Regions from separate parts of the Carnobacterium inhibens subsp. inhibens DSM 13024 genome, predicted to be linked through region 1. Evidence: a T-box and tRNA genes for the amino acid it is inferred to sense, from the RefSeq annotation. Region 1 holds a T-box; the other holds one or more tRNA genes.
What was found. The T-box of region 1 lies ahead of ileS (isoleucine--tRNA ligase). A T-box ahead of a tRNA ligase gene usually reads a tRNA of that ligase, here a tRNA-Ile.
Positions count from the first base shown of each region.

Region 2: it encodes a tRNA-Ile, which carries the amino acid that the T-box ahead of ileS (isoleucine--tRNA ligase) is inferred to sense. The anticodon was not compared.

Region 1 is NZ_JQIV01000006.1:42,986-52,534, forward strand. It holds gene murG (undecaprenyldiphospho-muramoylpentapeptide beta-N-acetylglucosaminyltransferase) at 1-273, shown strand, start outside; gene BR65_RS01400 (cell division protein FtsQ/DivIB) at 297-1,259, shown strand; gene ftsA (cell division protein FtsA) at 1,393-2,724, shown strand; gene ftsZ (cell division protein FtsZ) at 2,761-4,020, shown strand; gene BR65_RS01415 (YggS family pyridoxal phosphate-dependent enzyme) at 4,023-4,697, shown strand; gene BR65_RS01420 (cell division protein SepF) at 4,745-5,233, shown strand; gene BR65_RS01425 (YggT family protein) at 5,254-5,541, shown strand; gene BR65_RS01430 (YlmH family RNA-binding protein) at 5,562-6,344, shown strand; gene BR65_RS01435 (DivIVA domain-containing protein) at 6,427-7,113, shown strand; T-box leader at 7,119-7,342, shown strand; gene ileS (isoleucine--tRNA ligase) at 7,465-9,549, shown strand, end outside.
Region 2 is NZ_JQIV01000006.1:2,254,644-2,264,192, forward strand. It holds gene BR65_RS11845 (GNAT family N-acetyltransferase) at 144-674, shown strand; rRNA gene BR65_RS11850 (16S ribosomal RNA) at 1,215-2,776, shown strand; rRNA gene BR65_RS11855 (23S ribosomal RNA) at 2,994-5,914, shown strand; rRNA gene rrf (5S ribosomal RNA) at 6,006-6,121, shown strand; tRNA gene BR65_RS11865 (tRNA-Val) at 6,146-6,221, shown strand; tRNA gene BR65_RS11870 (tRNA-Lys) at 6,223-6,295, shown strand; tRNA gene BR65_RS11875 (tRNA-Leu) at 6,335-6,419, shown strand; tRNA gene BR65_RS11880 (tRNA-Thr) at 6,453-6,525, shown strand; tRNA gene BR65_RS11885 (tRNA-Gly) at 6,533-6,604, shown strand; tRNA gene BR65_RS11890 (tRNA-Leu) at 6,655-6,743, shown strand; tRNA gene BR65_RS11895 (tRNA-Arg) at 6,747-6,820, shown strand; tRNA gene BR65_RS11900 (tRNA-Pro) at 6,854-6,927, shown strand; tRNA gene BR65_RS11905 (tRNA-Ala) at 6,939-7,011, shown strand; tRNA gene BR65_RS11910 (tRNA-Met) at 7,042-7,115, shown strand; tRNA gene BR65_RS11915 (tRNA-Ile) at 7,141-7,214, shown strand; tRNA gene BR65_RS11920 (tRNA-Ser) at 7,252-7,341, shown strand; tRNA gene BR65_RS11925 (tRNA-Met) at 7,369-7,441, shown strand; tRNA gene BR65_RS11930 (tRNA-Asp) at 7,480-7,552, shown strand; tRNA gene BR65_RS11935 (tRNA-Gly) at 7,559-7,629, shown strand; tRNA gene BR65_RS11940 (tRNA-Ile) at 7,638-7,711, shown strand; tRNA gene BR65_RS11945 (tRNA-Ser) at 7,748-7,835, shown strand; tRNA gene BR65_RS11950 (tRNA-Glu) at 7,861-7,932, shown strand; tRNA gene BR65_RS11955 (tRNA-Ser) at 7,980-8,069, shown strand; tRNA gene BR65_RS11960 (tRNA-Met) at 8,094-8,166, shown strand; tRNA gene BR65_RS11965 (tRNA-Asp) at 8,205-8,277, shown strand; tRNA gene BR65_RS11970 (tRNA-Phe) at 8,293-8,365, shown strand; tRNA gene BR65_RS11975 (tRNA-Gly) at 8,376-8,446, shown strand; tRNA gene BR65_RS11980 (tRNA-Ile) at 8,457-8,530, shown strand; tRNA gene BR65_RS11985 (tRNA-Glu) at 8,551-8,622, shown strand; gene BR65_RS11990 (UbiA prenyltransferase family protein) at 8,742-9,549, opposite strand, start outside.

The DNA of each region.
Region 1 (9,549 bases):
CTTACAGCATTAGGTTTGCCAAGTGTATTGATTCCTAGTCCGTATGTTACGAATGATCATCAAACAAAAAATGCAGAAAGTTTAGTCAATAAGCAAGCTGCAACGTTAATAAAAGAAACAGAACTAACTGGTGAAAGTTTAGTTCAAACATTGGATGAACTAATGCTAAATCCGGAAATGCGCCAGGAAATGGCCGGAAATGCTAAGCAAAGTGGTATGCCTTTTGCTTCTGATACATTGATTGAAGTAATAAACCAAATAGTTAAAAAATAACTTTTAGAAAGGAGGATAGGTGCATGAACAAGAAAAAAAAGAATCAATCATCATTTAAGTTGCATCTGCCTCCATTCAAAAAAGTTGGAACGAGTAAAACAACTAATAATGGTAATCAATCTTTTTCTGTTAACAAAAAGAAAGAGCAAGTAAGTAAAAAGCCTCAATCATTAGAGCACACGTTACCAAAATTAAAAAAGCAACGTCAAAAAAATCTTCTTACACGGTTGATTACGCTTATTTTATTATTTTCATTTGCAATTTTAATAGTTGTATATTTTATAAGTCCTTTAAGTAAGGTAGACATGGTATCTGTTAGTGGTACAAAAGAAGTAGCAGATCAAGAAATAATTGATGTCAGCCAGATTAAATCCGGGAAAAATCTATGGGGAATTTTCTTCGAAAGAAAAAATATCTCTAAAATGGTCTTAGCTGATTTGCCACAAGTAAAAGCTATGGAGATTTCTTTGAGTGGATTAAATGACTACACTATAAAAGTTGAAGAATATAAAACAGTGGCTTATTTAGCTGAAGACAATAAGTATTACAATATTCTAGAAAATGGCAAAATTGTAAATGAAAGTAGAAAAGTATCAATAGGAAATCCTCCAATATTCAAGAACTTTGAAGAAAATAAAGCTTTAATTTTAATGATTGATCAATATAAAGCGATTAATGAAACGACTCAAAATAGTATTTCAGAAATTGAGTATACTCCTGACGATATTGATGACTATCTTATTAAAATCTACATGAACGATGGAAATGAAGTAATTGCTTCTATTCCTTCTTTTGCTGAAAAAATGGTTTATTATCCTGATATGGTGAAAAAAATTGGGGATCAAAAAGGAACTTTTAATATAGAAGTAGGCGCATATTTTTCTCCTTTTCAATACAATGACAAGAAAAAAGATGAAGAGAATGCTCAAAAAACAACTCCTGAAGAAAATAGCGTTGAAATCGATTTAGAAGAAGCAGGAGAGTAGCATTAAATAACGAAATTTCTTTTGTATAATTACAAAAAAATACTGAAATACTTCGTAAATTGAGAATGCATATGGTAAAATTAGTATTAATTATAGTTTTTAATAAAAAAGATGATACAGGAGGTTTCAATGAATGGGAAATACTGAAATGTATGTAAGTCTAGATATTGGAACCACTTCAATAAAAGTAGTTGTAGCTGAATACATCAATGGACAAATGAATATTATTGGAGTAGGAAATGAAAAATCAGAAGGCTTAAATCGCGGAATTATCGTAGACATCGATAAAACTGTACAATCAATTAATAAAGCTATTAAACAAGCTGAACAAAAAGCTAATGTGGATATTTATAATGTTATTGTTGGAATTCCAAGTAATTCTGTTGAAATAGAAGCTTGTCACGGAATGATAGCAGTATCAGGAGAAAATCGTGAAATCACTGAAACAGATGTCCAAAATGTTTTGGCAGCTGCAATGGTCAAATCGGTTCCTCCAGAAAGAGAAATTTTGACTATATTACCAGAAGAATTTATTGTTGACGGATTTGATGGAATCAAAGATCCAAGAGGAATGATTGGCGTTCGATTAGAAATGCATGCTATCATGATCACTGGACCAAAGACCATTTTACATAACACAAAACGTTGTGTTGAAAAAGCTGGTTTAAACATTCAAAATATTGTCTTACAACCTTTAGCTGCTAGTAGTATAACAATGTCTAGCGGAGAAAGAGATTTTGGTACCATCCTTGTTGATATGGGAGGCGGTCAAACAACTGCTTCAGTTATGCATGATCACCAATTGAAATACACTTATGTAGATCAAGAAGGCGGAGATTACGTAACAAAAGACATATCCGTTGTATTAAATACTACTGTTGAAAACGCAGAAAGAATCAAGCGTGATTATGGATACGCTTTGCCAGAAGAAACTTCTCAAGAAGAAAAATTTCCAGTAGAAGTGATTGGCAAGAACCAACCAGTAAAAATTGACGAACGCTACTTATCAGAAATTATTGAAGCTCGGTTGGTTCAGATTTTTGAAAAAATCAAGACTGAGTTAGATAAAGTAGGAGCAAGAGAATTGCCAGGGGGACTTATTATAACTGGTGGAGCTGCTGCTTTGCCTGGTATAGTAGAACTGGCTGAGGATATTTTTGAAATCCCAGTGAAATTATATATACCAAATCAAATGGGTATGCGTTACCCTACATTTACTACAGGAATAGGCTTGATTCAACACGAAGCTAATTTAGATGAAATTCATCAGATAGTGAAAGAATATCAATTAGGAATTGCTAAAAATGAAGATACATCTCATCATACTAAATTAGAGTATCCTTCAGACCATATTGAAGATAGTTCTTTAGAATTTAAAAAAGTAAAACCTATCAAAAAAGAAAAGAAAAGTGAAGACAAATGGAGTTCTAAAGCTAAAAGCTTTATCTCAAATTTCTTTGATTAAATAAATGCATTCAAATTGTAGTAGGAGGAAAACGGAATGGACTTAGAATTTGATACAAACCCAGCTAATGGAGCAATCATTAAAGTAATAGGTGTTGGTGGAGCTGGTAATAATGCTGTAAACCGCATGATAGATGAAAATGTACAAGGTGTAGAATTTATCGTAGCAAATACTGACCTACAAGCTTTAGCAGGTTCAAATGCTGAAGTTAAAATCCAACTTGGGCCTAAATTGACTCGTGGATTAGGAGCTGGTGCAAATCCTGAAATCGGACGTAAAGCAGCTGAAGAGAGCGAAGAACAAATTGCTGAATCATTGCGTGGAGCTGATATGATTTTTGTAACTGCTGGTATGGGCGGCGGTACTGGTACTGGTGCTGCGCCAATCGTGGCTCGAATTGCTAAAGAACAAGGGGCTTTAACAGTTGGGGTCATTACTAGACCATTTACTTTTGAAGGACCAAAACGTGGACGTTTTGCTGCAGAAGGTGTAGCACAAATGAAAGAACACGTAGACACTCTAGTGATTATTTCTAATAATCGCTTATTAGAAATCGTTGACAAGAAAACGCCGATGCTTGAGGCTTTCCATGAAGCGGATAATGTTTTACGACAAGGTGTACAAGGAATTTCAGATTTAATTACTGCACCTGGATATGTAAACTTAGATTTTGCCGATGTAAAAACGGTTATGGAAAACCAAGGTTCAGCATTGATGGGAATCGGTATGGCTAGTGGTGAAAATCGTACAGTTGAAGCGACTAAAAAAGCTATTTCTTCTCCTTTATTAGAAGTTTCAATCGATGGAGCAGAATCTGTATTGTTAAATATCACTGGGGGATCTGATTTAACATTATTCGAAGCTCAAGATGCTTCAGATATCGTTTCAGCAGCCTCTACGACAGAAGTAAATATTATTTTTGGTACTTCTATTAATGAAAACTTAGGTGATGATGTTATCGTAACCGTTATTGCGACTGGGATCGATACAACTAAAGCAAAAGAAGTAAAACCACAAACAAGTGATAGAAACAGAAATGCTTCTACACAAAGAATTGTGCCTGAAACATCAGCTACACAATCTGACCAAACAAAAGATCCATTTGGCGACTGGGACATTCGCCGTGAACCTAGTTTGCGTGAGCAAAGAGCCAAAGCTCCATCAGATGACCTAACTCAGCAAAATGAAAAACCAGAATTTGATATTTTTAAACGTGAAGAAAAGCAAGAACAAGATAATCACTCTGAAGAAGATAATCTTGATACTCCACCATTCTTTAGAAGACGCCGTAAATAAAAATGAATTCTGTTAAAAAAAATTGTGGTGAAATCGAACGCAAGTTAGGTTTATCATTAAAAAGAGTTGGTCGCGAACGTTCTAGTGTACAAGTTATAGCAGTAACTAAGAGCGTCTCCAGTAAACAAACAAGAGCTGTAATTGAAGAAGGGTATATTCATCTTGCAGAAAACCGTCCTGAGGGCTTAGCATTGAAGCAAGAAGAAATCGACGATGACTGTCTGATTTGGCATTATATTGGGAACCTTCAGACCAGAAAAGTAAAAAAAGTAATCAATTCTATTGATTACTTTCATGCTCTTGATCGTTTGTCGTTAGCAAAAGAAATTGAAAAAAGAGCTCAAAAGACAATTTTTTGTTTTGTTCAAGTAAATGTGACGGGCGAAGATTCTAAAAGTGGGTTAAGCCCAGATGAATTGACTGAATTTATTGTCAGCCTTTCACAGTATACTAAGATAAAAGTAGTCGGCTTAATGACTATGGCACCGTTGGATGCTAGTGAGACAATTATCCGATCAGCTTTTATTCAATTAAGAGAATTACAGGAAATGATTAAAAAAAAGAATCTTTCGTATGCACCCTGTACTGAACTTAGTATGGGAATGAGTAAAGATTACACAATTGCTGTTGAAGAAGGAGCAACTTTTGTTCGAATTGGAACGTCTTTTTTTGACTAATAATCGATTTCGATAAAATTGGAATTGATTTAAAAGGAGGACTTTGAATGGGTATGTTAACTAATTTTTCTCAGTTTTTTGGCTTAAACGACGAGGAAGAATTCGAGTTAGAACCAGTAGCTGATCATCAGCAAGAAAAAGTAGTAAATAGAGCAAAGAAAAATGAATTAAAGCAAGAAGTAAAGAATCAAAAAGCATTTAATACTCGACGTGAACCAGCAGCAACAAATAAAGTTATTTCAATGAAAAATCCGGATATTTCACATCAATCAAAAATTGTTGTTTTTGAACCAAGAGTGTATTCTGAAGTTCAAGAAATTGCTGACTTATTGCTTGCTAATCAATCTGTTGTATTAAATTTCACTCGTATTGAAGAAGACCAAGCTAAAAGAATCGTTGACTTTTTGACAGGTACGATTTATGCCATTAATGGAGACATTCAACGTATCGGAGACGAAATTTTCCTTTGTACACCTAAGAATGTTGAAATCGATGGAATGCTATCGGATATTACGCAAGAAAAAGATTTTTATTAAAGAAAAGAGGAAAAAGAATAGTGGTTGATTTTATTTCATTACTTTATGTTGTGCTTGTAAAAGCAATAGATATTTATTCTACCCTCATTGTTGTTTATATCTTAATGTCTTGGTTACCTGGAGCTTATCAATCAAAATTTGGCCGTTTATTAGGAACGATATGTGAACCTTATTTAGGCTTTTTTAGAAGGTATATTCCACCAATTGGAATGTTCAGTATTTCAGGAATCGTTGCACTGGTGGTTTTAAATCTAGCTAAAGGTGGATTATTTTCCCTCTTTAGACTAATTTTGAATGTTCTATATTAAATGAAGGAGGTGTTTTTCTTATGATTGAAAATGTTTATCAACATTTTAGAAAAGAAGAGCAACCCTTTATTGATACAGTCATTGGTTGGATAAGAAGCGTAGAAGATCAGTATACTCCTTATTTAACAAATTTTTTAGATCCTCGTCAATTGCATATCGTTAAGACAATAGTTGGAAAAAATAATGAGATTACAATTCATTCTTTTGGTGGATATGAAGCGGCAGAGAGAGTAAGAGCTTTTATCTGTCCTGCATATTTCACACCAACACAAGATGATTTCGAAATTAGTATTTCTGAAATACGGTATCCTACAAAATTTGCAACGTTATCACATGGCAAAGTATTAGGTACCTTACTTTCAACGGGACTAAAAAGAGATTACTTTGGTGATATTGTTTCAGATGGGGTACGTTGGCAAGTATTTGTTGAAAAAACTACTATTAATTATGTAGAACAACAAGTTATCAGTATTGGTAAGGTTTCGGTCCGAATGGAAGAAAAAAAATACACGGATATTTTAATACCGATAGATAATTGGACTATTGAAAGTGAAACAGTATCATCCATGCGTTTGGATACGGTCGTTTCTAGTGTGTTTAAGATTTCTCGACAACGAGCAAAACAAATGATTGAATCTGGTAAAGTAAAATTAAATTGGGTAGAATTAAGTCGTCCCGATTTTGAGATTGGTTTATTAGATATTGTTTCAGTTCGCGGGTATGGACGATTACAGGTACAAGAAATTGAAGGTAAAACTAAAAAAGATAAATGGCGTCTTCAATTAGGCGTTTTGCATAAATAAGGATGAACTCATTTACTTGTAATAGAGTTTATGATAATTTAGTAGTAAAGCACGTTAAATTAAAAAAATGGAGGTGTCTTATATGGTGTTGACTCCCTTAGATATACATAACAAAGAGTTCCCTGTCAAGATGCGAGGCTACGATCAAGATCAAGTAAACGATTATTTAGATCAAATCATTAAGGACTACGAAATGGTTTTAAAAGAAAAACGTGAGTTAGAAAAAAGTTTGCAATTTTCTGAAGAAAAAGTAGGACACTTCAATAATTTGCAAGATGCCTTAAACAAATCAATTATCGTCGCACAAGATGCAGCGGATAGATTGAAAGAAAATGCAGCTAAGGAAGCGAACATTATTCGTCTTGAAGCAGAAAAAAATGCGGATCGTTTATTAGATGAAGCTGTTTCGAAAGCTAGAAAAATCACATCTGAAACAGATGAATTGAAAAAACAAAGCCGAGTCTTTAAACAACGATTACAAATTATGATAGAATCACAATTAGAAATGGTCAAAAATTCTGAATGGGATGATCTATTAAGACCTACTGAAGAAGAGACCCTTAATATTCCTACCTTGAAAGAAATATTATCTAGTGTGAATCAGGCTGAAACTCAATCAACAGCTACGGATACTGAACCAAGTAATGAAGTAAATGATGAGTCATCTGAAGTGGTAAAAGTAGTTAGCACTGATGGAACAGAAGACAATAACGATGCACAAGAAACTTCAATTGAAGGAACATTGCCAGCAATTGAATTACCTAAATAAATAAAACTAAAGCAGAGAATGGAACAGAAAAACGATAGAATACTAAACTAAGCGAGTTAGCGAATAGTGAAAGCCTAACAGTCCCTTCTATTTGTAAGATCCTCCATGAGTGTCAATTTGAATTAAAGTAAAGTTGACCGTTTAATTGGCGTTACACAATTACTTAAGAGAAGAAAAACTTATTTTTTCTTCTGAATTTGGGTGGTACCACGAAGATTTCGTCCCTCTGGGGAAGGAGTCTTTTTTTTGTGGAATGAAGAAAAGTTGCAATTGGCCCATCTCAGCTGTATGATGAGCTTGATATTTTTTTAGGACAGATATAAATTATAAAGAATAAGGGGTAGATCTTTGATGAAAATGAAAGAAACATTACAATTAGGCAAAACAAAATTCCCAATGCGTGGAAATTTACCAGTACGCGAGTTAGAATGGCAAAAAAACTGGGAAGAATTAGATATTTATGGACAACGTCAAAAAATAAACGAAGGCAAACCAACATTCGTCTTACATGATGGCCCACCTTATGCAAACGGGAACATTCATATCGGACATGCGTTAAATAAAATCAGCAAGGACATTATAGTTCGTTATAAATCAATGTCTGGATTCCGCTCTCCTTACGTTCCTGGTTGGGATACTCATGGTCTGCCAATTGAACAAGCATTAACAAATAAAGGTGTAAAACGTAAAGAAATGAGTATTTTTGAATTCCGTAAACTATGTGAAGAATATGCATGGGAACAAGTGAATAAACAAAAAGAAGATTTTAAACGCTTAGGGGTTGCTGGCGAGTGGGATCATCCATACGTAACACTTACTAAAGAATATGAAGAAGCACAAATTCGAGTATTTGGAAAAATGGCTGAAAAAGGTTATATCTATAAAGGTTTGAAACCCATTTATTGGTCACCATCTAGTGAATCTGCTCTTGCAGAAGCCGAAATCGAATATAAAGATGTTAAATCAGCTAGTATCTATGTAGCATTTAAGGTAGTTGACGGCAAAGGTCTAATTGATGAAGACACTTCTTTTGTGATTTGGACAACGACTCCATGGACTATTCCATCAAATCTTGCCATTACTGTTCATCCTGAATACGATTATTCAGTTGTTGTAGCTGACGGGAAGAAATATGTTGTAGCAAAAGATTTGATTGAAACAGTGACACAAGAAATTGGTTGGAATCAAGTTGAGACGATTCAAGAATTAAAAGGAAAAGAATTGGAATATATGACAGCTCAACACCCAATGTATGATCGTACTTCTTTAGTGATCCTTGGAGATCATGTGACGCTTGAAGCTGGTACAGGACTTGTTCACACAGCTCCAGGACATGGGGACGATGACTTTATCGTTGGACAAAAATATAAATTAAGTGTATTGTCTCCAGTTGATAATAAAGGATGCTTTACAGATGAAGCACCAGGATTAGAAGGTATTTTCTACGATGATGGTAATAAAGTAATCACAGAGTGGTTGAAAAAAGAAGGGGCATTATTAAAATTAAACTTCTTTACTCATAGTTACCCGCATGACTGGAGAACTAAGAAACCGGTTATTTTCCGTGCTACACCGCAATGGTTTGCTTCTATTGATAAGTTTCGTGGAGACATCTTAGAAGCTGTTGAAGGGGTCGAATGGGTTCAAAAATGGGGTATGCAACGCTTGTATAACATGGTTCGTGATCGTGGAGATTGGGTTATTTCGCGTCAACGTGCTTGGGGAGTACCGTTACCAATTTTTTATGGTGAAAATGGCGAAGCCATCATTACGCCTGAAACGATTGAACATGTAGCTTCTTTATTTGGAGAATTTGGTTCAAATGTTTGGTTTGAACGTGAAGCAAAAGACTTATTGCCAGAAGGTTTCACTCATCCTTCAAGTCCAAACAATATTTTCACAAAAGAAACAGACATTATGGATGTTTGGTTTGACTCTGGATCATCCCATGAAGCTGTCTTAAGAGCAAGAGAGAATTTAACTTTCCCAGCAGATATGTATCTTGAAGGATCAGATCAATACCGTGGATGGTTCAATTCAAGCATTACAACCAGTGTTGCCATCAATGGAGAAGCTCCTTATAAAACAGTTCTCTCTCAAGGAATGGTTTTAGATGGTGACGGCCGTAAAATGAGTAAATCTATTGGCAATACGATTGCACCAAGCAAAGTTATCAAACAAATGGGAGCTGACATTATTCGCTTGTGGGTCTCTAGTGTAGATACTCAAGCAGACGTGCGTGTCAGTGATGAAATTTTGAAACAAGTATCTGAAGTGTACCGTAAGATTCGTAATACAATGCGTTTCTTATTAGCAAATACAGCTGATTACACACCTTCAGAAAATAGTGTTGTTTTTGAAGATTTGCGTTCAGTAGATAAATATATGATGATTCGTTTAAATCAATTGGTTGAAAAAGTAGAAGGACATTATGAA
Region 2 (9,549 bases), 2.2 Mb from region 1:
AGTTATTTTTTTTGTTAAATAAGCCAACATATAAATAGAAAAAGTGAAAAAGATGTTGAATAGTAGAGTTTGTCTATAGTAAAGTATTCTAATAATCAAAAAATAGTTGTGATTTACTCTTATATAGAAGAAAGGAGAATAATATGAACAAAAATTTTATATTACATCAAGCAAAGCCTGAAGATTTCGAAATGATTGAAGGGCTACTTAAAGAAACGGCATTATGGTTAAAAGCTAAAGGTTCTTTACAATGGAACGGAATATTAGATGGCAAAGATAACCACGATACAGCAAGTGCAATTTTAAGAGGAGAGGTCTTCTATGGAACAGTTGATAATGAACTAGCAGGGATGTTCATTTTATGGGATTGCCAAAGTAAGTGGGATGTTACGTTATGGGGAGCAGATTCAAGTAATGATTTTTATTACCTTCATCGATTAAATATAAAAAGAAATAAATCAGGAATGGGTATTCCGCATTTGATGATCAATGCAGCAAAAGAATATGCGAAACAAGAACGAAAAAAAGCACTTCGGTTAGATTGCATTGCTGAAAATAGATTTTTAAATCAAATGTATCAACAAGAAAAATTTGATTTTATTGATTGTGTAAAAGATGTTAATGCAGGAGAACAAATAAATGACTTTAATTTGTATCAATATGTAATAAAATGATTTTCGGAAAAAGCGAACAATCCTAAAGCCATTTTTTAAAATATACTTAATTTTGTATACCTTTGATTTATGTAAGGCAAATTAAAATGCAATAAAATGATAAAATATACGTTTTTTGAAAAAAAGTAAAAAAAAGGAAATCTTTTTATTGACCAGTCTTAAAAAACTTGTTATAGTAATTGATGTCGCTAAGAGAGATACGTGATAGACCTAGTAGTTCGAAAATGTTATTATAAAAATAATGTTGACAGAATGTAAAGAAATATGTTATTCTACTAAAGTCCTCATGAAATAACTGAGCTGGCAAATGGATAAATATTCAAATAAAAAAATATTTATTTAAAAAGTTGTTGACAAGTTGAAAAACAACTGCTATAATTTAGAAGTTGTCAGAAACAAAACAACAAGCTTTAGACCTTTGAAAACTAAACAAAGTAAGACGAACCAAATGTGAGGGTGACTCAGCAGTGCTGAGTCAACAGTAACAAATATAGTGAATAATTATTCGCTAGCAATCAATAATGAGCTTCAAGCATCATTTTATATGAGAGTTTGATCCTGGCTCAGGACGAACGCTGGCGGCATGCCTAATACATGCAAGTCGAACGCTTTTGTTTCACCGGGTGCTTGCACCCACCGAGACAAAAGAGTGGCGGACGGGTGAGTAACACGTGGGTAACCTGCCCATAAGAGGGGGATAACATCCGGAAACGGATGCTAATACCGCATATTTCCAATTGTCTCCTGACAGATGGAAAAAAGGTGGCTTCGGCTACCGCTTATGGATGGACCCGCGGCGTATTAGCTAGTTGGTGAGGTAATGGCTCACCAAGGCGATGATACGTAGCCGACCTGAGAGGGTGATCGGCCACACTGGGACTGAGACACGGCCCAGACTCCTACGGGAGGCAGCAGTAGGGAATCTTCCGCAATGGACGAAAGTCTGACGGAGCAATGCCGCGTGAGTGAAGAAGGTTTTCGGATCGTAAAACTCTGTTGTTAGAGAAGAACAAGGATGAGAGTAACTGCTCATCCCCTGACGGTATCTAACCAGAAAGCCACGGCTAACTACGTGCCAGCAGCCGCGGTAATACGTAGGTGGCAAGCGTTGTCCGGATTTATTGGGCGTAAAGCGAGCGCAGGCGGTTCTTTAAGTCTGATGTGAAAGCCCCCGGCTCAACCGGGGAGGGTCATTGGAAACTGGAGAACTTGAGTGCAGAAGAGGAGAGTGGAATTCCACGTGTAGCGGTGAAATGCGTAGATATGTGGAGGAACACCAGTGGCGAAGGCGACTCTCTGGTCTGTAACTGACGCTGAGGCTCGAAAGCGTGGGGAGCAAACAGGATTAGATACCCTGGTAGTCCACGCCGTAAACGATGAGTGCTAAGTGTTGGAGGGTTTCCGCCCTTCAGTGCTGCAGCTAACGCATTAAGCACTCCGCCTGGGGAGTACGACCGCAAGGTTGAAACTCAAAGGAATTGACGGGGACCCGCACAAGCGGTGGAGCATGTGGTTTAATTCGAAGCAACGCGAAGAACCTTACCAGGTCTTGACATCCTTTGACCACTCTAGAGATAGAGCTTTCCCTTCGGGGACAAAGTGACAGGTGGTGCATGGTTGTCGTCAGCTCGTGTCGTGAGATGTTGGGTTAAGTCCCGCAACGAGCGCAACCCCTATTATTAGTTGCCAGCATTCAGTTGGGCACTCTAGTGAGACTGCCGGTGATAAACCGGAGGAAGGTGGGGATGACGTCAAATCATCATGCCCCTTATGACCTGGGCTACACACGTGCTACAATGGATGGTACAACGAGTCGCAAGGTCGCGAGGCCAAGCTAATCTCTTAAAGCCATTCTCAGTTCGGATTGCAGGCTGCAACTCGCCTGCATGAAGCCGGAATCGCTAGTAATCGCGGATCAGCACGCCGCGGTGAATACGTTCCCGGGTCTTGTACACACCGCCCGTCACACCACGAGAGTTTGTAACACCCGAAGTCGGTGAGGTAACCCTTTTGGGAGCCAGCCGCCTAAGGTGGGACAGATAATTGGGGTGAAGTCGTAACAAGGTAGCCGTATCGGAAGGTGCGGCTGGATCACCTCCTTTCTAAGGAATATAACGGAAACCCACACATTCGTACTTACTTTGTTTAGTTTTGAGAGGTCTAATCTTCTCAATAGATAGATGTTGTTCTTTGAAAACTGGATAAAGTTAAAAAATTGTAATTCAAGTAAGAAACCAGAAACACACCGAAAAGTTTTAAAAATGAGTTTTTTAAGGTTCTCATCGTAAGATGAGTATTGAACATTAACGATTAACCATAGGTTAAGTTAATAAGGGCGCACGGTGAATGCCTTGGCACTAGGAGCCGATGAAGGACGGGACTAACGCCGATATGCTTTGGGGAGCTGTAAGTAAGCTTTGATCCAAAGATTTCCGAATGGGGGAACCCAGCATCTTTGATAGGATGTTACTGCTAACTGAATACATAGGTTAGTAGAGGTAGACGCAGAGAACTGAAACATCTAAGTACCTGCAGGAAGAGAAAGAAAAATCGATTCCCTGAGTAGCGGCGAGCGAAACGGGAATAGCCCAAACCAGAAAGCTTGCTTTCTGGGGTTGTAGGACTGAACACATAGAGTCATAAATGGATTTGGTAGGAGAAGCGACCTGGAAAGGTCTGCCGAAGAAGGTAAAAGCCCTGTATCCGAAACCACATCCACTCTGATCAGTATCCTGAGTACGGCGGAACACGAGAAATTCCGTCGGAATCCGGGAGGACCATCTCCCAAGGCTAAATACTCCCTAGTGACCGATAGTGAACCAGTACCGTGAGGGAAAGGTGAAAAGAACCTCGGAAGAGGAGTGAAATAGCCCCTGAAACCGTGTGCCTACAAATAGTTAAAGCCCGTTAATGGGTGATAGCGTGCCTTTTGTAGAATGAACCGGCGAGTTACGATCCCATGCGAGGTTAAGTTGATGAGACGGAGCCGTAGCGAAAGCGAGTCTGAATAGGGCGAATGAGTATGTGGTCGTAGACCCGAAACCAAGTGATCTACCCATGTCCAGGTTGAAGGTGCGGTAATACGCACTGGAGGACCGAACCCACGTATGTTGAAAAATGCGGGGATGAGGTGTGGGTAGCGGAGAAATTCCAATCGAACTTGGAGATAGCTGGTTCTCTCCGAAATAGCTTTAGGGCTAGCCTCGGAATTAGAATCATGGAGGTAGAGCAACTGTTTGGACTAGGGGCCCTTCTCGGGTTACCGAATTCAGATAAACTCCGAATGCCATTGATTTATATCCGGGAGTCAGACTGCGAGTGATAAGATCCGTAGTCGAAAGGGAAACAGCCCAGACCACCAGCTAAGGTCCCAAAGTTTATGTTAAGTGGAAAAGGATGTGGAGTTGCTTAGACAACTAGGATGTTGGCTCAGAAGCAGCCATCATTTAAAGAGTGCGTAATAGCTCACTAGTCGAGTGACCCTGCGCCGAAAATTTACCGGGGCTAAACATAACACCGAAGCTGTGGATAGAACCATTGGTTCTATGGTAGGAGAGCGTTCTAAGGGCGTTGAAGCTAGATCGCGAGGACTAGTGGAGCGCTTAGAAGTGAGAATGCCGGTATGAGTAGCGAAAGACGGGTGAGAATCCCGTCCACCGAATGACTAAGGTTTCCTGGGGAAGGCTCGTCCTCCCAGGGTTAGTCGGGACCTAAGTCGAGGCCGAATGGCGTAGACGATGGACAACAGGTTGAGATTCCTGTACCAGTTTGTTTTGTTTGAACAATGGAGGGACACAGTAGGCTAAGGAATACGCGCTGTTGGATATGCGCGTCCAAGCAACAAGTTTTGAAGTGAGTCAAATGCTTGCTTCTTTAAGAACAAGTTGTGATGGGGAGGGAAATTAAGTACCGAAGTTCCCGATGTCACACTGTCAAGAAAAGCTTCTAGTTAGAAACAAACTGCCCGTACCGCAAACCGACACAGGTAGTCGAGGAGAGAATCCTAAGGTGTGCGAGAGAACTCTCGTTAAGGAACTCGGCAAAATGACCCCGTAACTTCGGGAGAAGGGGTGCTGACCAATTGGTCAGCCGCAGTGAATAGGCCCAGGCGACTGTTTATCAAAAACACAGGTCTCTGCAAAATCGTAAGATGACGTATAGGGGCTGACGCCTGCCCGGTGCTGGAAGGTTAAGAGGATGGGTTAGCTCTCGGGCGAAGCTCAGAATTGAAGCCCCAGTAAACGGCGGCCGTAACTATAACGGTCCTAAGGTAGCGAAATTCCTTGTCGGGTAAGTTCCGACCCGCACGAAAGGCGTAACGATCTGGGCACTGTCTCAACGAGAGACTCGGTGAAATTATAGTACCTGTGAAGATGCAGGTTACCCGCGACAGGACGGAAAGACCCCATGGAGCTTTACTGCAGTTTGATATTGAGTGTTTGTACAGCTTGTACAGGATAGGTAGGAGCCATTGAAGCCAGGACGCCAGTCTTGGTGGAGGCGTTGGTGGGATACTACCCTTGCTGTATGACCACTCTAACCCACAGCCCTTATCGGGCTGGGAGACAGTGTCTGACGGGCAGTTTGACTGGGGCGGTCGCCTCCTAAAGTGTAACGGAGGCGCCCAAAGGTTCCCTCAGAATGGTTGGAAATCATTCGCAGAGTGTAAAGGCATAAGGGAGCTTGACTGCGAGACCTACAAGTCGAGCAGGGACGAAAGTCGGGCTTAGTGATCCGGTGGTTCCGCATGGAAGGGCCATCGCTCAACGGATAAAAGCTACCCTGGGGATAACAGGCTTATCTCCCCCAAGAGTCCACATCGACGGGGAGGTTTGGCACCTCGATGTCGGCTCATCGCATCCTGGGGCTGTAGTCGGTCCCAAGGGTTGGGCTGTTCGCCCATTAAAGCGGTACGCGAGCTGGGTTCAGAACGTCGTGAGACAGTTCGGTCCCTATCCGTCGCGGGCGTAGGAAATTTGAGAGGAGCTGTCCTTAGTACGAGAGGACCGGGATGGACACACCTCTGGTGTACCAGTTGTTCTGCCAAGGGCATTGCTGGGTAGCTATGTGTGGACGGGATAAACGCTGAAAGCATCTAAGCGTGAAGCCCCCCTCAAGATGAGATTTCCCATCACGTAAGTGAGTAAGACCCCTGAGAGATGATCAGGTTGATAGGTTGGAAGTGGAAGTCTAGCGATAGATGGAGCGGACCAATACTAATCGGTCGAGGACTTAACCAAAGAATAAACGGTGTACGACGGTTTCTAAACGAAGAACAAACTTTTAACTTATCCAGTTTTGAGAGAACAACGTTCTCTAGATTGAAATTTGTGTGGTGGCGATGGCAAGAAGGTCACACCTGTTCCCATGCCGAACACAGCAGTTAAGCTTCTTAGCGCCGATGGTAGTGAAGGGTTTCCCTTTGTGAGAGTAGGACGCTGCCACGCAGATTCAATTATTTTTTCTCAGATGGAGGTTTAGCTCAGCTGGGAGAGCATCTGCCTTACAAGCAGAGGGTCGGCGGTTCGATCCCGTCAACCTCCACCATGAGTCATTAGCTCAGTTGGTAGAGCATCTGACTTTTAATCAGAGGGTCGCAGGTTCGAATCCTGCATGACTCATAACTAATCATTCAACATGTTTAGTTATGCCATACTTTTGCGGGTGTGGCGGAATTGGCAGACGCACTAGATTTAGGATCTAGCGTTGAAAGACGTGGGGGTTCAAGTCCCTTCACCCGCACCATTTTTTTTGAATGATTAGTGAAGTACCACTTTAGCCGGCTTAGCTCAGTTGGTAGAGCATCTGATTTGTAATCAGAGGGTCGAGGGTTCAACTCCTTTAGCCGGCATTTTGTTGCGAAAGTAGTTCAGTGGTAGAACATCACCTTGCCAAGGTGGGGGTCGCGGGTTCGAATCCCGTCTTTCGCTTACTAGTTCAACTAGTGAGCTCATTCGTAAGAATGACAAGCTGTTCTAATGCCGGGGTGGCGGAACAGGTAGACGCACAGGACTTAAAATCCTGCGGTGAGTGATCACCGTGCCGGTTCGATTCCGGCCCTCGGCACCATTTGCACCCATAGCTCAATTGGATAGAGTACTTGACTACGAATCAAGGGGTTAGAGGTTCAAGTCCTCTTGGGTGCATTTCTTTTGTAAAAAAGATAAAACTCAGCATTACGGGAAGTAGCTCAGCTTGGTAGAGCACTTGGTTTGGGACCAAGGGGTCGCAGGTTCGAATCCTGTCTTCCCGATTTAAAATTTAGGGGCCTTAGCTCAGCTGGGAGAGCGCCTGCCTTGCACGCAGGAGGTCAGCGGTTCGATCCCGCTAGGCTCCACTTTTTTAAAAATATTCACCTTATTATTATGGCGGTGTAGCTCAGCTGGCTAGAGCGTCCGGTTCATACCCGGGAGGTCGGGGGTTCGATCCCCTTCGCCGCTATTATTATTATTATTTAAAAGATCTTGGACCTTTAGCTCAGTTGGTTAGAGCAGACGGCTCATAACCGTCCGGTCGTAGGTTCGAGTCCTACAAGGTCCATTAATCAGTAAAGATTAAAGTAACCTTGTATCATTATGGAGGATTACCCAAGTCCGGCTGAAGGGAACGGTCTTGAAAACCGTCAGGTGTGTAAAAGCACGCAAGAGTTCGAATCTCTTATCCTCCTTTTTTTAAAATGATTCATTAATATTATCGCGGGGTGGAGCAGTTGGCAGCTCGTCGGGCTCATAACCCGAAGGTCACAGGTTCAAGTCCTGTCCCCGCAATTTATCTTTTGTAAAAAAGATAGTATAAAAGTAAAAAAGGTCTCGTGGTGTAGGGGTTAACATGTCTGCCTGTCACGCAGAAGATCGCGGGTTCGATTCCCGTCGAGACCGTTTTTTGCGGGTGTAGTTTAGTGGTAAAACCACAGCCTTCCAAGCTGTTGATGCGAGTTCGATTCTCGTCACCCGCTTTTTTTATGGGCCTATAGCTCAGCTGGTTAGAGCGCACGCCTGATAAGCGTGAGGTCGATGGTTCGAGTCCATTTAGGCCCATTGAATAAATTAAATAATTAACTATTTTGGTTTTTTGGGGAAGTACTCAAGTGGCTGAAGAGGCGCCCCTGCTAAGGGTGTAGGTCGTTAACGCGGCGCGAGGGTTCAAATCCCTCCTTCTCCGTAATTTATTTTTTTGTGTTTTTTTCGGCCCGTTGGTCAAGCGGTTAAGACACCGCCCTTTCACGGCGGTATCACGGGTTCGATTCCCGTACGGGTCATAAACAATTATGTTTAATTTAATACTGAAATATCTTATCAGTCTTATGGAGGATTACCCAAGTCCGGCTGAAGGGAACGGTCTTGAAAACCGTCAGGTGTGTAAAAGCACGCAAGGGTTCGAATCCCTTATCCTCCTTTTTCAAATTAATATTAATATTATCGCGGGGTGGAGCAGTTGGCAGCTCGTCGGGCTCATAACCCGAAGGTCACAGGTTCAAGTCCTGTCCCCGCAATTTATCTTTTTTATAAAAGATAGTTTAAAAATAAAAAAGGTCTCGTGGTGTAGGGGTTAACATGTCTGCCTGTCACGCAGAAGATCGCGGGTTCGATTCCCGTCGAGACCGTTTAATTGAATAGTTGGCCTGGTAGCTCAGTTGGTAGAGCACTTGATTGAAGCTCAAGGTGTCGGCAGTTCGATTCTGTCCCAGGCCATTTATGTAATGCGGGTGTAGTTTAGTGGTAAAACCACAGCCTTCCAAGCTGTTGATGCGAGTTCGATTCTCGTCACCCGCTTTTTTTTTATGGGCCTATAGCTCAGCTGGTTAGAGCGCACGCCTGATAAGCGTGAGGTCGATGGTTCGAGTCCATTTAGGCCCATTAATTAAAAATAGTAAACTGGCCCGTTGGTCAAGCGGTTAAGACACCGCCCTTTCACGGCGGTATCACGGGTTCGATTCCCGTACGGGTCATAAAATAACAAAAAAAGAACAAGAGAAAATTCTCTTGTTCTTTTTTTGTATTGATTAGAAAAAACAGTACTAGAAACTTAATCTTGCTAGTACTGAAAGGGATATACGGGAAGAGAAAATTAAAATATATGGACAAATAAAATAATACTAAATGCGATAAAGAAAGAAATAGAATAGATATACAGCATTCTTTGTTTAAGTTTAGTTGGAACAGTTTTTTTAGTAGATAGAATGGACTGAATAATGCTAAGAGCAAAAGGAATAGTCAATAAAATAATAAAACTCAGTTTGTTAAATGTAGGAATAAAGATGATAAAGCTGATGAGATAAATAAGAACAGTCAATCCTAAAAAGATGCGATTAAACAGCTCTTGTTTTAAAAATAATAAGGTTGTCTGATCGTTGCTGAAATCTTTATGGATACTTCCATAATTTAATTGAAGTTTTCCAAACTCTACTAAGAATACAACTAGGACTAGAGGAATGCTCCAGTAAAAAAGAGTTGAGGGGATAAAGTTAGCTTGAACATAAAAACTTAAGTAGGTTAAAATCCCACCTTTAAAAATACTAGAGAAAACTAACATTAGCCAAGCATAACCTTGTTTAACAAGATAGAATTGTAGATGAATCACTAAACTGTACAAAAGTAATAGCAAACCAGCTAAATAATGGACTCTAAAAGAAAAATAGAAGATAAGCAGTAGATTAATGATTTCGAAAGCAATAAAAGACAATTGAAAATAAGAAATCGATTCCTTAGTCTTTTTAAATAGAAAATTCCCTAATAAATGGTTGATAAAAGTAAAACTATACAATAAGAAAAAATGCACAACACTAAAGTGAGCATACTGACCTGCATACAAAGTCCCACTTATTAAGTAAGATAAAGGAATGGTTAAAACTAAAAATAAAGGATGGTAAAGATAA